One region of the Thalassotalea crassostreae genome, then DNA from elsewhere that is predicted to be linked to it. Evidence: predicted binding sites of a transcription regulator. Region 1 holds the regulator's gene; each other region holds the start of a gene.

Region 1 (4,752 bases):
AGGTTGCTAAACCAACTAAGTGAGCATTTTCTAATGCTAGTACTCGGGCAAGTTGCGTAGGTAACATTTCTAAAAAGCGTTGGCCGATATTGCCAAGGCCGGCAATGACTAAGCCGATAGTTTTGCTATCTTGAGTCACCTGGCTATGCACTTTGTTCACTAGCTCAACTGAACACTGTTGTGCAAAGAACGCTAAGAAACTGTGACCTTCATCACTTTGTGTGATCACTAGCGGTTGTGCTTTGTCTAATACGCGATTAAACCGCGCTTTAATATCACCTCGCTCCGCAATTTTATGGCCAACGACGGCAAGTAATGATACTTGTTCAGTTTTATATTTCAGGTTTTGTCCCTGTAAATATTGCTCTGCGATATCGGTAAATTGTGGAGTGATCACAACACAACTTTTATCTTGGCAAATATACAAAGGCGCAAAACGATTTTTAATCACCTGCAATTCAACATCGTTAAATTGTTCACAGGAAATTTTTACTAATTCATTATTATGGGTAACCGATATTTCACCTTTAGCAATCTCGCCAAAATGACCGATTTCACTACCGTTTTGATCCGGTTGATAGCTACTTGCTACCTTAAGATGAATACTATTTGATGCTAACGGCTTTAATGTATTGGCATGCAAAATCGGATTGCCTAATCGACCAAGCTCTTTAGCAACATCACTTTCAATACGGTGAAGTTTTCGGGCTGTCGTCACAATGCGCGGATCAGCACTATAAACACCATCAACATCGGTCCATAAAGTGACGTTCTCTGCATTCAGTAAATGCGCCGCAATCGTAGCTGAATAGTCACTGCCATTACGTCCAAGGGTTTGTGTCTTGCCTTCAGTATCAGTAGCAATGAAACCCGTTAAGATATTCAAAGCACCCTGACGTCGTTCTTGCAATAACTGCGTGCGACTTTGTTGTTCGGCTACTGCAAAGTTATTATTGGTTTCGAGTAATAATACATTTCGCGCATCAATCGCGTTCGCCGGACATACCTGCTGTTCTAATAATGCAGCAAGTAATTTCGCCGACCAAACTTCACCTAAAGCCAAGACGTCGTTGCGATTTAGCTCTAACGATTGCTGCTGAAATTGTTGACGAATAAACTGCAAGTTTTGGTCGAGGTAATTCACTAATAGATCGGCGCTATCGCCCTCTATTAGTTCTTTAATAAGTTGTTGCTGAGTATTTCGCAATGTACTTAGTGCTTGTTCAAACGAATCGTTATCGGTGCATGCAAATAATGCATACAAACAATCGGTAGTATTACCATTTGCTGACACAACAATAAGATCATCTAAACTTGCGTGTTGCTTAATGATACTAACGACACGTTTTACGCATTCAGCATTTGCTAATGAACTGCCGCCAAATTTATGTACATTAATTTTGGCTTGTGGTTTTAATTTTGAATTTAACATTTACAGCTACTCGTTTATTCTGCGCTTAACGTGGCATTTAAAGCCTGTTCTAAATCTTCAATGATGTCTTTGCTATCTTCAATACCAACAGACACTCTAATCAAGGTTTGACTTATCCCAGCTACTTTTTGTGCTTCAAGGTCCATACCGGCATGGGTCATAGTCGACGGGTGAGAAATAAGACTTTCAACACCACCTAATGATTGCGCCAAAGTGAATAGTTTAACCTTGGCAAATAACGTTTTAACCTGTTCAACGCCACCTTTGATTTCAAAAGACAGCATGCTGCCAAAGCCTTTTTGTTGGGCTTTAGCAAGTTCATGCCCTGGATGGTCAGTTAGGCCTGGATAATGAATTCTTTCAATGGCAGGATGATTTTGTAAAAACGCAATCAAGTCATCAGTGTTTTGCTGATGTTGCTTTAAGCGAACCGGCAAAGTTTTCAAACCACGTAAGGTTAAGTAGCTATCAAACGGCGAACCCGTAATACCGATACAATTCGCCCACCATGTTAAAGTCTCGCCTAGTTCGGCATCTTTAGTCACTACCGCACCGCCAACAATATCAGAATGACCATTGATAAATTTGGTGGTTGAATGGATAACAATGTCGGCGCCCAAATCGAGTGGGTTTTGCAACAGTGGTGATAAAAAGGTGTTGTCGACTGCCACTAAAGCACCAACGTCTTTCGCCGCTTTACAGATAGCGGCAATATCAACAACACGCAGTAATGGGTTACTTGGTGTTTCGATTAATACAATTTTTGGTTTTTCAGATAACGCTTGTTGCAGTGCGTTCGCGTCGGTTTGATCGACAACTAATAATTTGAATAAGCCACGATCAGCTAAATGAGTAAATAAACGATAACTGCCGCCATAACAGTCATGAGGAATAAGTAAGGTGTCGTCAGCCGAAAGTAATTGGCAAACTAAATGAATTGCTGACATACCAGTACCAGTGATAATGCCAGTGCTGCCATGCTCTAATTCAGCAATGACATCACCTAATGAAGTTCGAGTTGGGTTACCCGAACGAGAATAATCATATTCTCTTTTTTCATTAAAGCCCTTTAAGCTATAAGTACTTGATAAGTGCATTGCAGGTACAACACTGCCATAGTGTTTATCTGAATTGATACCGGCCTGTACGGCGATAGTGTTTGCTTTACCTTTACTCATAACGGACTCTTTTCTTTGTTTAATTTTTTGCTTAATCGCTAATCAATTGACGACAGATGTATAGACGTCTATAAATCTAAACGTTTGATTGCCGAAGGTCAAGAACTTTTAGACGTCTAAACATCTTTATTGATAGATGTTGACTCAATTGTCATACCTAGTACAATTTACTCAATTGAATAAAAAAGAGTTTCGGAGAGAATTCATGGCAGAATGGAATGGCGAATATATTAACCCTTACGCCCCACACGGTCAGAAAAGTGAAAAAGTAAAAAAGATCACTGTATCAATTCCATTGCGAGTATTAAAAGTACTTACCGATGAACGCACACGCAGACAAGTCAACAACTTGCGCCACGCTACAAACAGCGAATTATTATGTGAAGCATTCTTACATGCTTTCACCGGTCAACCATTACCAGATGATGGCGACTTAGCAAAAGATAATGAGCAGCAACTTCCCGAGAGTGTGCGTAAGCATCTAGAAACCCTTGGTATAACTGACTTTTCAGAATACGAAGACCAAGAATAAAAGCAAAAACTATAATAATAAATAGTCATACAGGGAATGTATGAATCAGCTCGAAGCGTTAGGTGTAGGCATCAGATTACTTGGAATTTTTCTTTTAGCATTCTTGATCAGAGATATTCCTATAGCCTTTGAAACCTTATCTCAATACAAAAAATTTAATTCAAGCGGCAGTAACGGCATGACCTTTTATGCAGCAATGTCGATCTTCGGTGTTCTCATTTCGTTGTTGATGATTAAATTCCCTACCTTTATTGCACAAATGCTTGTCGCCAAATCTTCGGCTAAATCAGCCGAGTTAAAAGGCGACATAGAAACTTTTCAAACCACAGGAATTATCATACTCGGTATTTATATCTTATCCTGGGCAATTCCAGATCTTATCCACAATATAATCAGTCTTTGGCAGTCTAAAGAATACAGACCTAATGATGCAGAAAATTTCATGCAATAAAAAAAGTGAAGTGTTACTAAAACACTTCACTTTTTTTGTTTTGGTGATTAAAAGCTTAAATTATTTAGCTTTAACAAAAGGTAATATACGGTAACCTTGGTTAGTCACTTTATCTGTTGGCATGTAATGACGAATACCTAAGTTAAATACGCCACTGTCATTCTTTGTTTTAATGTTGTTTGGCGCATCATCTCCACAACCAAAACTTACAGTGTACGTGCCATCTTTGTTTAAAGTCGCTGTATTTGAGCTTACATGAGCAACATCGTTGAACATGAAACCTTTTTTGTCATATACAGTGATAGACCAAAACGCTTGGTTTTCAGGGTCAGCAAACGTTGCTTGATGACACTTATCCATAGGGTAGTTTCCTGACACTTCATAAACGTTATCTTTATATTGTGCACCGCCCCAACCAATAGCGGTACCTACTTGGTATTTCTCTTTTGTAAATAGCTCTTTTGAGTTGTCTCGAGGATCGGTAAACATACCTGTTAATGCATCACTACCATCTCGCTTAGCGATAGCGCCCATTTTAGCTTTTAGCTCATTTTCTACTTTAAGAAATGATTCTTGGTTTACAGGTTTCGCTGAAAACTTCTTATTTGATTTAGCTGAAATGAACATTTGATCTTGATACATTTTAGCTTCGGCTTCGGTAAAAGTTGAATCTAAGCGAACAACTACATAAACATGTGTGCCAGTATGCGTAGTTAAGTTAAACGTACCAGAGCCATAGCTCATTGCTTGAATACGATGGTCTTCTGTCACTGGTTGAACAGACATGTATTTACCTTCAGGGATTTCAGGCATAGTGATTGTCGCACCTTTTGAAACATCAACTACAGCCATTGAATAATAAGTGTCTCGGTTCATACGAACCACTGGCTGATTATCTGTAGGAGTTAATTGACGTTTGTGTAAAAGCGTATTTATACCCGCCAAGTCTTGGTTCTTAAGAAGTTGGTGAGAGGTTTCAGCTACTGGGTATGAATCAGCTGTTACGGTAACGCCAGAATCGGAGAAAAAACCGTCTAATGTTGTTACCTGATTTACTGAGCTATTTGCTAAAGCAGGAGTAGCTGATATTGCTGCAACAAGTGATAAAGCGATTAGTGAATGTGTGAATTTCATTTTGGTTTCCTTATTAAATTTTACT
Region 2 (4,752 bases), 1.4 Mb from region 1:
TAATTGCTGTTAATGCTGCTGTTTCGGTGCGTAATACACGCGGACCAAGTAAGACTTCAGTATAGTCGGCGTTTGAGGCAATTTCGATTTCATCATCTGATAGCCCACCTTCTGGGCCTATCAATAAACGAACTCTATCTGCGCTTACTGGCAAGCTCATAATTGAGTGCTTTGCTCTTGGATGCAAGTTAATTTTAACCGCGCTAGTTTCTTGTTCTAACCAATCATTGAGATATTGCGGGGTTAACACCGTTGGTACGGACGCGCGGCCAGATTGCTCACAGGCACTAATGACAATTTTCTGCCATTGTTGTACTTTTTTATCTAAGCGCTCGCCAGACAGTTTAACGCCACAACGTTCAGTAAACAGCGGTGTTATTGTATTTACGCCCAGCTCAACTGATTTTTGTAGGGTGAAATCCATTCGATCGCCACGAGAAATTCCTTGGCCTAAATGAATATTAACTGGTGACTCATTGGCGACAAATTGTTTGTCGACTATTTCTGCGAAAGCTTTTTTCTTACTTACGTCGACAAGTCGAGCGGAATAATCATGACCGTCACCATTAAAAAAGGTGACTGTAGCGTCATTACCTAGACGTAATACTCTGATCAAGTGACCAAAGGCATCATCAGATAACTGACAAGTTTCGCCTACGGTAAAGTTATCTTGTTGATAAATTCTTGGATTCGACACACTAACTCAATAGTTAATTTAGTAATGATTACAAGATAGGGTCATGAGGGGTAAAAAACAAGGGCAATTGTATATAAAGCAGATATTTAGATACAAAAAAGGCCAGAAAATATCTGGCCTTTAGTAAAATAATTATTGTCGCTTATAAACCGGCAGCAGCTCTTAGTGCATCTGCTTTGTCGGTTTTTTCCCAACTAAATGCAGTAAAGGTATCTTCACCCACTGTCATTTCATATGGGTCACGACCAAAGTGACCATAAGCCGCTGTTTGTTGATACATAGGGTGCAACAAATCAAGCATTTTAGTAATGCCGTATGGGCGAAGGTCAAAATGTTGACGAACTAAATCGATTAACGTTGCTTCGTCAACTTTACCTGTACCGAACGTTTCAATTGATATTGACGTTGGCTCGGCAACACCGATAGCGTAAGACACTTGGATCTCACAACGGTCTGCAAGTCCAGCAGCAACAATATTTTTTGCCACGTAACGACCTGCATAAGCGGCACTGCGGTCAACCTTCGAAGGATCTTTACCACTAAATGCACCACCACCATGACGTGCCATACCACCATAAGTATCAACGATAATCTTACGACCAGTAAGACCACAATCGCCTACAGGACCACCAATAACAAAACGACCTGTTGGATTGATGAAGTATTTAGTATCTTCGTTTAACAACTCAGCTGGTAAAACATGCTTGATAATGTTTTCCATTACCGCATCTTTTAAATCTTCCTGACTGATTTCAGGATTATGTTGTGTTGATAAAACAACAGCATCAATAGCTACTGGTTTATTATCTTCGTAGATAAAAGTGACTTGCGATTTTGCATCAGGACGCAACCAAGGCAAAACACCTGATTTACGCATTTCAGCTTGACGCTCAACTAAGCGATGAGAAAAATACAACGGCGCAGGCATCAATGAAGGTGTTTCGTTTGTTGCATAACCAAACATTAACCCCTGGTCACCAGCACCTTGGTCTTCAGGCTTGCTGCGGTCAACACCTTGGGCAATCTCAGGCGATTGTTGACCAATTAAGTTCATAATGCCACATGTGTCACCATCAAAACCCACATCAGAAGAGGTGTAGCCGATATCGCTAATCACTTGACGAGTGATTTTCTCTAAATCAACCCAAGCTTCCGTGGTTACTTCACCAGAAATTATTGCAACACCGGTTTTCACCATAGTTTCACAGGCCACACGTGCATGTTTATCTTTTGCAATAATTGCATCTAATACCGCATCAGAAATTTGATCGGCAATTTTATCCGGATGACCTTCAGATACAGACTCTGAAGTAAAGTAATGTTTAGCCATGACGCCTCTTACACTTAATTGTTATCTATTTAATTGAAAACCTTTATACGAATTAAATGGTTAAAAAGATTAGAAATCTTTAATTTAAATAGAAGTGATTCAAAAATATGGGCGAATTCTAACGCGGAATCAGATTTAAATCCACTTTTTTACGTCTAGACGTCTAAACTTTTACTTTTTGATTTGTTTGGATACGCAAATTAACACTAAAACAACAGTCAAATAACAATTCAAAGCAAGCAAATAGGTTTTACATTAAAATACTCTAGTTTTTATTTGCTATTATAGAAAAACCCCAACTAGATTCGCTTCTAATTGGGGTTTAAAATTTTTATCGGGCTAGGTATCAGAAGATATTAATCACCGTCTAACGTTGCACCTTTTAAGCCACCAATACCGCCTTGATCGCCACCACGTAATTTAATCATTAAGCGTAAATCATTTGGTGAGTCAGCATGATGCAGTGCATCGGTATAACTAATATCACCGGCTTCATATAAATCAAATAACGCCTGATCAAATGTTTGCATGCCCAGCTCTCTCGATTTCGACATGACTTCTTTAATGTCACCTACTTCGCCTTTTTTAATTAGCTCAGATATATATGGTGAGTTCAATAAAACCTCAATAGCAGCTCTGCGACCATGACCATCACGAGTAGGTACAAGTTGCTGAGCCACAATACCACGCAAATTCAAGGCTAAATCGAACTGTAGCTTCTCATGTTGCTCTGGCGGTACAAGGTGCATAATACGGTCAATGGCTTGGTTAGCATTGTTTGCATGCAGTGTCGCAATACATAAATGACCTGTTTCGGCAAAACTTAAGGCGTGTTCCATAATCTCTTGCGAGCGGATCTCACCAATAAGAATAACGTCAGGCGCTTGTCGTAAAGAACTCTTAAGCGCCGCATCAAACGATTCGGTATCCATGCCAACTTCACGTTGGGTGATCATCGACTTACTATGTTCATGAACAAATTCAACTGGATCTTCAATGGTAAGAATATGCCCTCGAGCATTACGGTTACGATAACCAATCAATGATGCCATCGATGTTGATTTACCGGTACCAGTACCACCAACGAATAATACTAACCCACGTTTAGACATAACAATGTCTTTTAATACCGCAGGTAAACCTAGCGCATCAACATCAGGAATATCAGTCACGATTCGACGAATTACCATACCTGGCATTTCACGCTGCCAAAACGCAGAGATACGAAAACGACCAATACCATCAACTGCAATCGCATAGTTACACTCTTTGGTTTCGTCATATTCTTGACGCTGCTTTTCTTTCATCGAGCTATGTACTAACTCTAATGCCGTATCATAATCTAATACCGAATCATCAATTGGTTGCAGCTCGCCGTTAATTTTGGCGCTTGCAGGAAGGTTTACGGTGATAAATAAATCCGATGCATCTTCCTTGGTCATTTTTTCAAGTAGTTGATTTAAGTCCATAACTAAACCCTATTAATAAACCTGGAATTGGTTTTTATCAGCAGCTTTAGATAGTGCGTCTTCACGTGTGATCATGCCGCGGCTTAATAAGTTTTGTAAACATTGATCCATAGTTTGCATACCGTGTGACATACCTGTTTGAATGGCTGAATACATTTGTGCAATCTTATCTTCACGAATAAGGTTACGTATCGCCGGAACACCAATCATGATTTCATGAGCAGCAACTCGACCGCCACCAACTTTCTTGATGAGGGTTTGTGAGATAACAGCTCGTAATGATTCTGACAACATAGAACGAACCATGTCTTTTTCTTCACCAGGGAATACATCAACAATACGGTCTATAGTTTTTGGCGCTGAAGTTGTATGCAATGTACCAAATACTAAGTGACCTGTTTCTGCAGCAGTCATCGCTAAGCGTATTGTTTCTAAGTCACGCATCTCACCAACAAGTATCACATCTGGATCTTCACGTAGTGCTGAACGTAATGCCGCACTAAAACTTAGCGTATCGCGGTGAACCTCACGCTGGTTAATTAAACACTGTTTATTATCGTGAACAAATTCAATTGGATCTTCGATGGTAAGGATGTGGTCACGCTTTGACTCATTAATGTAATCAACCATAGCGGCAAGAGTTGTTGATTTACCAGAACCTGTAGGACCGGTTACTAAAACTAATCCTCGAGGGTTTTCAGAAATTGTTCTGAAAATGTCAGGGCAACCTAAATCATCAAGCGATAATATTTTACTTGGGATAGTACGGAAAACCGCTGCAGGCCCCCTGTTTTGGTTAAATGCATTTACCCTGAAGCGGGCTAAATTCGGAACTTCAAAAGAAAAATCCACTTCTAGGTTTTCTTCGTATTCTTTACGTTGACGATCGGTCATAATATCGTAAACTAATGCGTTAACGTCTTTGTCTTCTAATGGTGGGATGTTAACCTTACGTATATCACCATCAACTCGAATTGCTGGTGGCATACCAGTAGATAAATGTAAATCGGATGCATCGTGCTCGACACTAAATGCCAAAAGTTCAGTAATATCCATAGAATTCCTGTTTTATTATTGTTTTATTAATGCTTTTTTTATTCAAAATTCAGACGCTAAATTATGACAACTATCGCTGACAATTTAACTCAAGTTCAACAACAAATGTTGGCTGCTTGCAACAGTGCAAAGAGACCGATTTCTGACATTGAGTTATTAGCTGTAAGTAAAACCAAACCTATTGATTCTTTACAGTTAGC
Region 3 (4,752 bases), 1.3 Mb from region 1:
CTACAATGGACGCAAATAAAGAAAAGGCGTTATCAGCAGCGCTAGGTCAAATTGAAAGACAATTTGGTAAAGGTTCTATCATGAAACTTGGTGATAACCGCAGTATGGAAGTTGAAACTATTTCAACAGGTTCTTTAGCCTTGGATGTGGCGCTAGGTGCTGGTGGTTTACCGATGGGACGTGTTGTTGAGATTTACGGTCCTGAATCAAGTGGTAAAACCACGTTAACGCTTGAAGTTATCGCTGAAGCACAGCGTAACGGTAAAGTTTGTGCCTTTGTTGATGCTGAGCATGCACTTGATCCTATTTATGCTGAGAAGCTTGGTGTAGATATTAATGAATTATTAGTGTCGCAACCTGACACTGGTGAGCAAGCATTGGAAATCGTTGATATGTTAAGCCGCTCTGGCGCCGTTGATGTAATCGTAGTCGATTCAGTTGCAGCTCTTACACCAAAAGCAGAAATTGAAGGTGACATGGGAGATTCGCACATGGGTTTACAAGCACGTATGTTATCGCAAGCAATGCGTAAACTTACTGGTAACCTTAAGCAGTCAAATACCATGCTTATTTTCATCAACCAAATTCGTATGAAAATTGGTGTAATGTTTGGTAATCCAGAAACTACAACAGGTGGTAATGCGCTTAAGTTCTATGCGTCGGTTCGTCTTGATATTCGTCGTATTGGTGCAGTTAAAGAAGGTGATGAGATCACTGGTAACGAAACTCGCGTGAAAGTGGTTAAAAACAAGATCGCTCCTCCGTTCAAACAAGCAGAGTTCCAAATCTTATATGGTTTAGGTATAAACAGTTTAGGCGAATTAATCGATCTTGGTGTTAAGCACAAGATGGTTGAAAAAGCAGGTGCTTGGTATAGCTGTATGGGCGAAAGAATTGGTCAAGGTAAAGCAAATGCTACTAAATACCTTGCTGAAAACCCTGCAATGGCGAAAGATTTAGAAGGTAAGTTACGTAGCCTATTATTAGCACCTATCGAACTTACTTCCGAAGAGGAAATCGAAGAGTAATTAATATCGAGAAGTAAAACTTAATCAAAAACTAGATAAAAATCTTAACATCAGTTTTTATTAATCTTTTTGCATTTTAAATGGCGCTCATTGAGCGCCATTTTTTTGTCACAGTTCTTACCTTGTTGTAACAATTAAGCTTTTTCACTATTTCAAACCCGAACTATTTTATTAAATATTATAATTGAACTAGTTAGTGCAACTTTTTCTTAATAGACTTTTGATGCACATGTTCGTTTTATTATCTTGATTTTAGCTTTCTAGGATTCTTTTATTTAGACGTCTATACGTTTAGATGTTGACAATGCCGGGCGAATTAGTACTATAAGCCAATGTTCGAACGCTAAATTACTTATTGTTTACTATTTATTATGCCGATTAAAATACCTGATCAATTACCTGCACTTGCAGTTCTCGCTAATGAGAATATCTTTGTAATGTCCGAAAATAGAGCGATTAATCAGGATATTCGCCCTATGCAAGTAGCGATATTGAACTTGATGCCAAACAAGATTGAAACGGAAATTCAAATTCTTAGAATGTTAAGCAATTCGCCATTACAAATTAATATAGAATTTGTGCGATTACATCTAAATGAGTCGAAAAATACTCCTAAAGCTCATCTTGATAATTTCTATCGTCATTTTGATGATATAAAGGATAAGCACTACGATGGATTGATTGTAACCGGTGCGCCGTTAGGAAAAATGGATTTTGAAGAAGTTACTTATTGGCCTAAGATTCAACAAGTATTTGATTGGGCTCAAAATAACGTTACATCTACCATGTATTCATGCTGGGCAGCTCATGCAGCGCTATTTCATTTTTATGGTTTACACCGCAAATTGAGAACAGAGAAGTTATCAGGTGTCTATCGACATCAAACACTTGATCCTATGGAGTCATTAACTCGAGGCTTCGATGAAGAGTTTTTAGTGCCTCATTCACGCTTTGGTGATATAAGTGAAGCAGAATATCGCACCATTGACGAGTTGAATGTACTTGGTGTAGCTGACATTGCTGGTGTTTATTTAACGGCAAGTAAAGACAAAAAGCAGGTGTTTGTTACTGGCCATCCTGAATATGATTCATTTACCTTAAGTGATGAATATCAACGGGACCTAACAACTAGTGATGACGTTAGCTTACCGATAAATTATTTTCCCAAGGACGACCCATCGGCAAAAGCACTAAACAGCTGGCGCAGCCATGGCTGTTTATTATTTAGCAATTGGTTAAATTATTACGTCTATCAAATTACCCCTTATCATCTTGAAGGCAGTGACGATAACCGTACACTGTTAGGAAAAAGAAAGTGAAATCATCAGTAGAACAATTAGAAAAAACTCGTTTATTGGAGCAGCAATTAAGCCAACGCATCTTAGTATTAGATGGCGCAATGGGCACCATGATCCAAGAACATAAGTTTGAAGAAGAAGATTATCGAGGGCAGCGCTTTGTCGATTGGCATTGTGACGTCAAAGGAAATAATGACCTTCTAGTTTTGTCTCAACCTGAGATTATCAAGGATATTCATCGCCAATACCTAGTTGCTGGCTCGGATATCATCGAAACTAATACCTTTAATGCGACAACGATTGCCATGGCTGACTATGACATGGAATCATTAAGTCGGGAAATCAACTTAGTTGCCGCTCAAATTGCGCGTCAAGTTGCCGATGAAATAACGGCGAAAACGCCGGATAAACCAAGATTTGTCGCAGGTGTTTTAGGCCCAACAAACCGTACTTGTTCAATATCTCCTGATGTCAATAACCCTGCATTTCGTAATGTTAGTTTTGATGAATTAAAAGATGCTTATATCGAATCGATACAGGCGTTAATTGAAGGCGGTTCTGACATCATTATGATCGAAACCATTTTTGATACGCTAAATGCCAAGGCTGCGGTATTTGCTATTGAAACTGTGTTTGCAGACATTGGTTATCGTTTACCTATTATGATTTCTGGCACCATTACCGATGCGTCAGGTCGTACACTATCAGGGCAAACCTGTGAAGCATTTTACAACTCAATGCGCCATGCCGAACCTATTAGTATTGGCTTAAACTGTGCACTTGGTCCAAAAGAGTTGCGCCAATATGTTGAAGAGCTCAGCCAAATTTCAGACTTCCCAGTATCAGCTCATCCAAATGCGGGTTTACCGAATGCTTTTGGTGAATATGATTTAGATGCGGCTGAAATGACCGAGCACATCGTTGAGTGGGCACAGTCAGGATTTTTAAATGTGGTTGGCGGATGTTGTGGTACAACGCCTGAGCACATTAAAACAATCAGTGATGCCATTGCTAACGTGAAACCCCGCATTGTTGAAGCTAAAAAGATCGCTTGTCGTTTATCTGGCTTAGAAGCATTAAACCTTGATGAAAACAGCTTATTTGTTAACGTTGGTGAGCGAACCAACGTTACCGGCTCAGCAATATTTAAGCGTCTGATCACTGAAGAAAAATATGATGAAGCGATCGCAGTAGCATTACAGCAAGTGGAAAATGGTGCGCAGATCATCGATATCAACATGGATGAAGGTATGCTTGATTCTGAAGCTGCCATGGTCAAGTTGCTAAACCTGATTGCCGGTGAGCCTGATATTGCTCGGGTACCAATTATGATCGACTCTTCTAAGTGGGAGATCTTAGAAGCAGGCCTGAAATGTATTCAAGGTAAGGGCATCGTCAACTCGATTAGTTTAAAAGAAGGCGAAGAAAGCTTTAGAAAGCAAGCTGAACTGATTAGGCGTTATGGCGCCGCAGTAATCGTTATGGCGTTTGACGAAGTAGGACAGGCAGATACCGAAGCTCGAAAAGTTGAAATTTGTAGCCGTGCGTATCACATGTTAGTCGATGAAATAGGCTTTCCTCCACAAGATATTATTTTTGACCCAAATATTTTCGCCGTGGCAACTGGTATTGAAGAGCATAACAATTATGCGGTTGACTTCATTCGAGCAACGAAGGCAATTAAAGACACCTTACCCCATGCAATGGTCTCTGGTGGAGTATCAAATGTATCGTTTTCATTTCGAGGAAACAACGTTGTTCGTGAAGCCATTCATGCGGTGTTTTTATATCATGCGATTAACAATGGCATGGATATGGGGATTGTTAATGCGGGCCAGTTGGCAATTTACGCTGACATTCCAAAGGACTTATTGAAAGCAGTTGAAGATGTTATTCAAAATACCGATGAAGAAGCGACAGAGCGATTATTAGATCTTGCTAGTCGATATCATGGTACTGGTGCTGCTAAAGCCAGCACCGTTGATTTATCGTGGCGTGAATTGCCGGTAATTAAACGATTAGAGCATGCTTTAGTTAAAGGCATTAATGAGTTTATTGTTGAAGATACCGAACAGGCAAGATTAGAAGCAGACCGTCCGTTAGATGTTATTGAAGGGCCGTTGATGGACGGCATGAATGTCGTTGGTGATTTGTTTGGTGAAGGTAAAATGTTTTTACCGCAAGTGGTTAAATCTGCCCGCGTAATGAAGCAAGCGGTTGCCCACTTACAACCGTTTATTGAAGCTGAGAAAACCGAAGCAAGTAGCAACGGTAAGGTAGTTTTAGCGACGGTAAAAGGTGATGTTCACGATATCGGTAAAAACATTGTTGGCGTAGTTCTCCAATGTAATAACTATGACGTTGTTGATTTAGGCGTCATGGTTCCTTGTGAAAAGATTTTACAAGTCGCTAGAGAAGAGAAAGCA

Evidence for each region. The regulator MetJ, encoded in region 1, represses methionine synthesis genes. The targets are predictions, from matches to a motif close to TAGACGTCTAGACGTCTA.
Region 2: metK (methionine adenosyltransferase) is a predicted target of MetJ. The motif match lies at 2,176-2,193, and genes of this name have one in related genera.
Region 3: metA (homoserine O-acetyltransferase MetA) is a predicted target of MetJ. The motif match lies at 1,305-1,322, and genes of this name have one in related genera.

What each region holds. Positions count from the first base shown of each region.
Region 1 covers NZ_CP017689.1:3,483,324-3,488,075, forward strand. The annotation lists gene metL (bifunctional aspartate kinase/homoserine dehydrogenase II) at 1-1,432, opposite strand, end outside; gene metB (cystathionine gamma-synthase) at 1,447-2,610, opposite strand; gene metJ (met regulon transcriptional regulator MetJ) at 2,816-3,142, shown strand; gene LT090_RS15120 (hypothetical protein) at 3,183-3,593, shown strand; gene LT090_RS15125 (DUF1254 domain-containing protein) at 3,654-4,727, opposite strand.
Region 2 covers NZ_CP017689.1:1,058,986-1,063,737, reverse strand. The annotation lists gene rsmE (16S rRNA (uracil(1498)-N(3))-methyltransferase) at 1-697, opposite strand, end outside; gene metK (methionine adenosyltransferase) at 840-2,027, opposite strand; gene LT090_RS04690 (PilT/PilU family type 4a pilus ATPase) at 2,384-3,496, opposite strand; gene LT090_RS04685 (type IV pilus twitching motility protein PilT) at 3,509-4,552, opposite strand; gene LT090_RS04680 (YggS family pyridoxal phosphate-dependent enzyme) at 4,616-4,752, shown strand, end outside.
Region 3 covers NZ_CP017689.1:884,956-889,707, forward strand. The annotation lists gene recA (recombinase RecA) at 6-1,028, shown strand; gene metA (homoserine O-acetyltransferase MetA) at 1,400-2,347, shown strand; gene metH (methionine synthase) at 2,344-4,752, shown strand, end outside.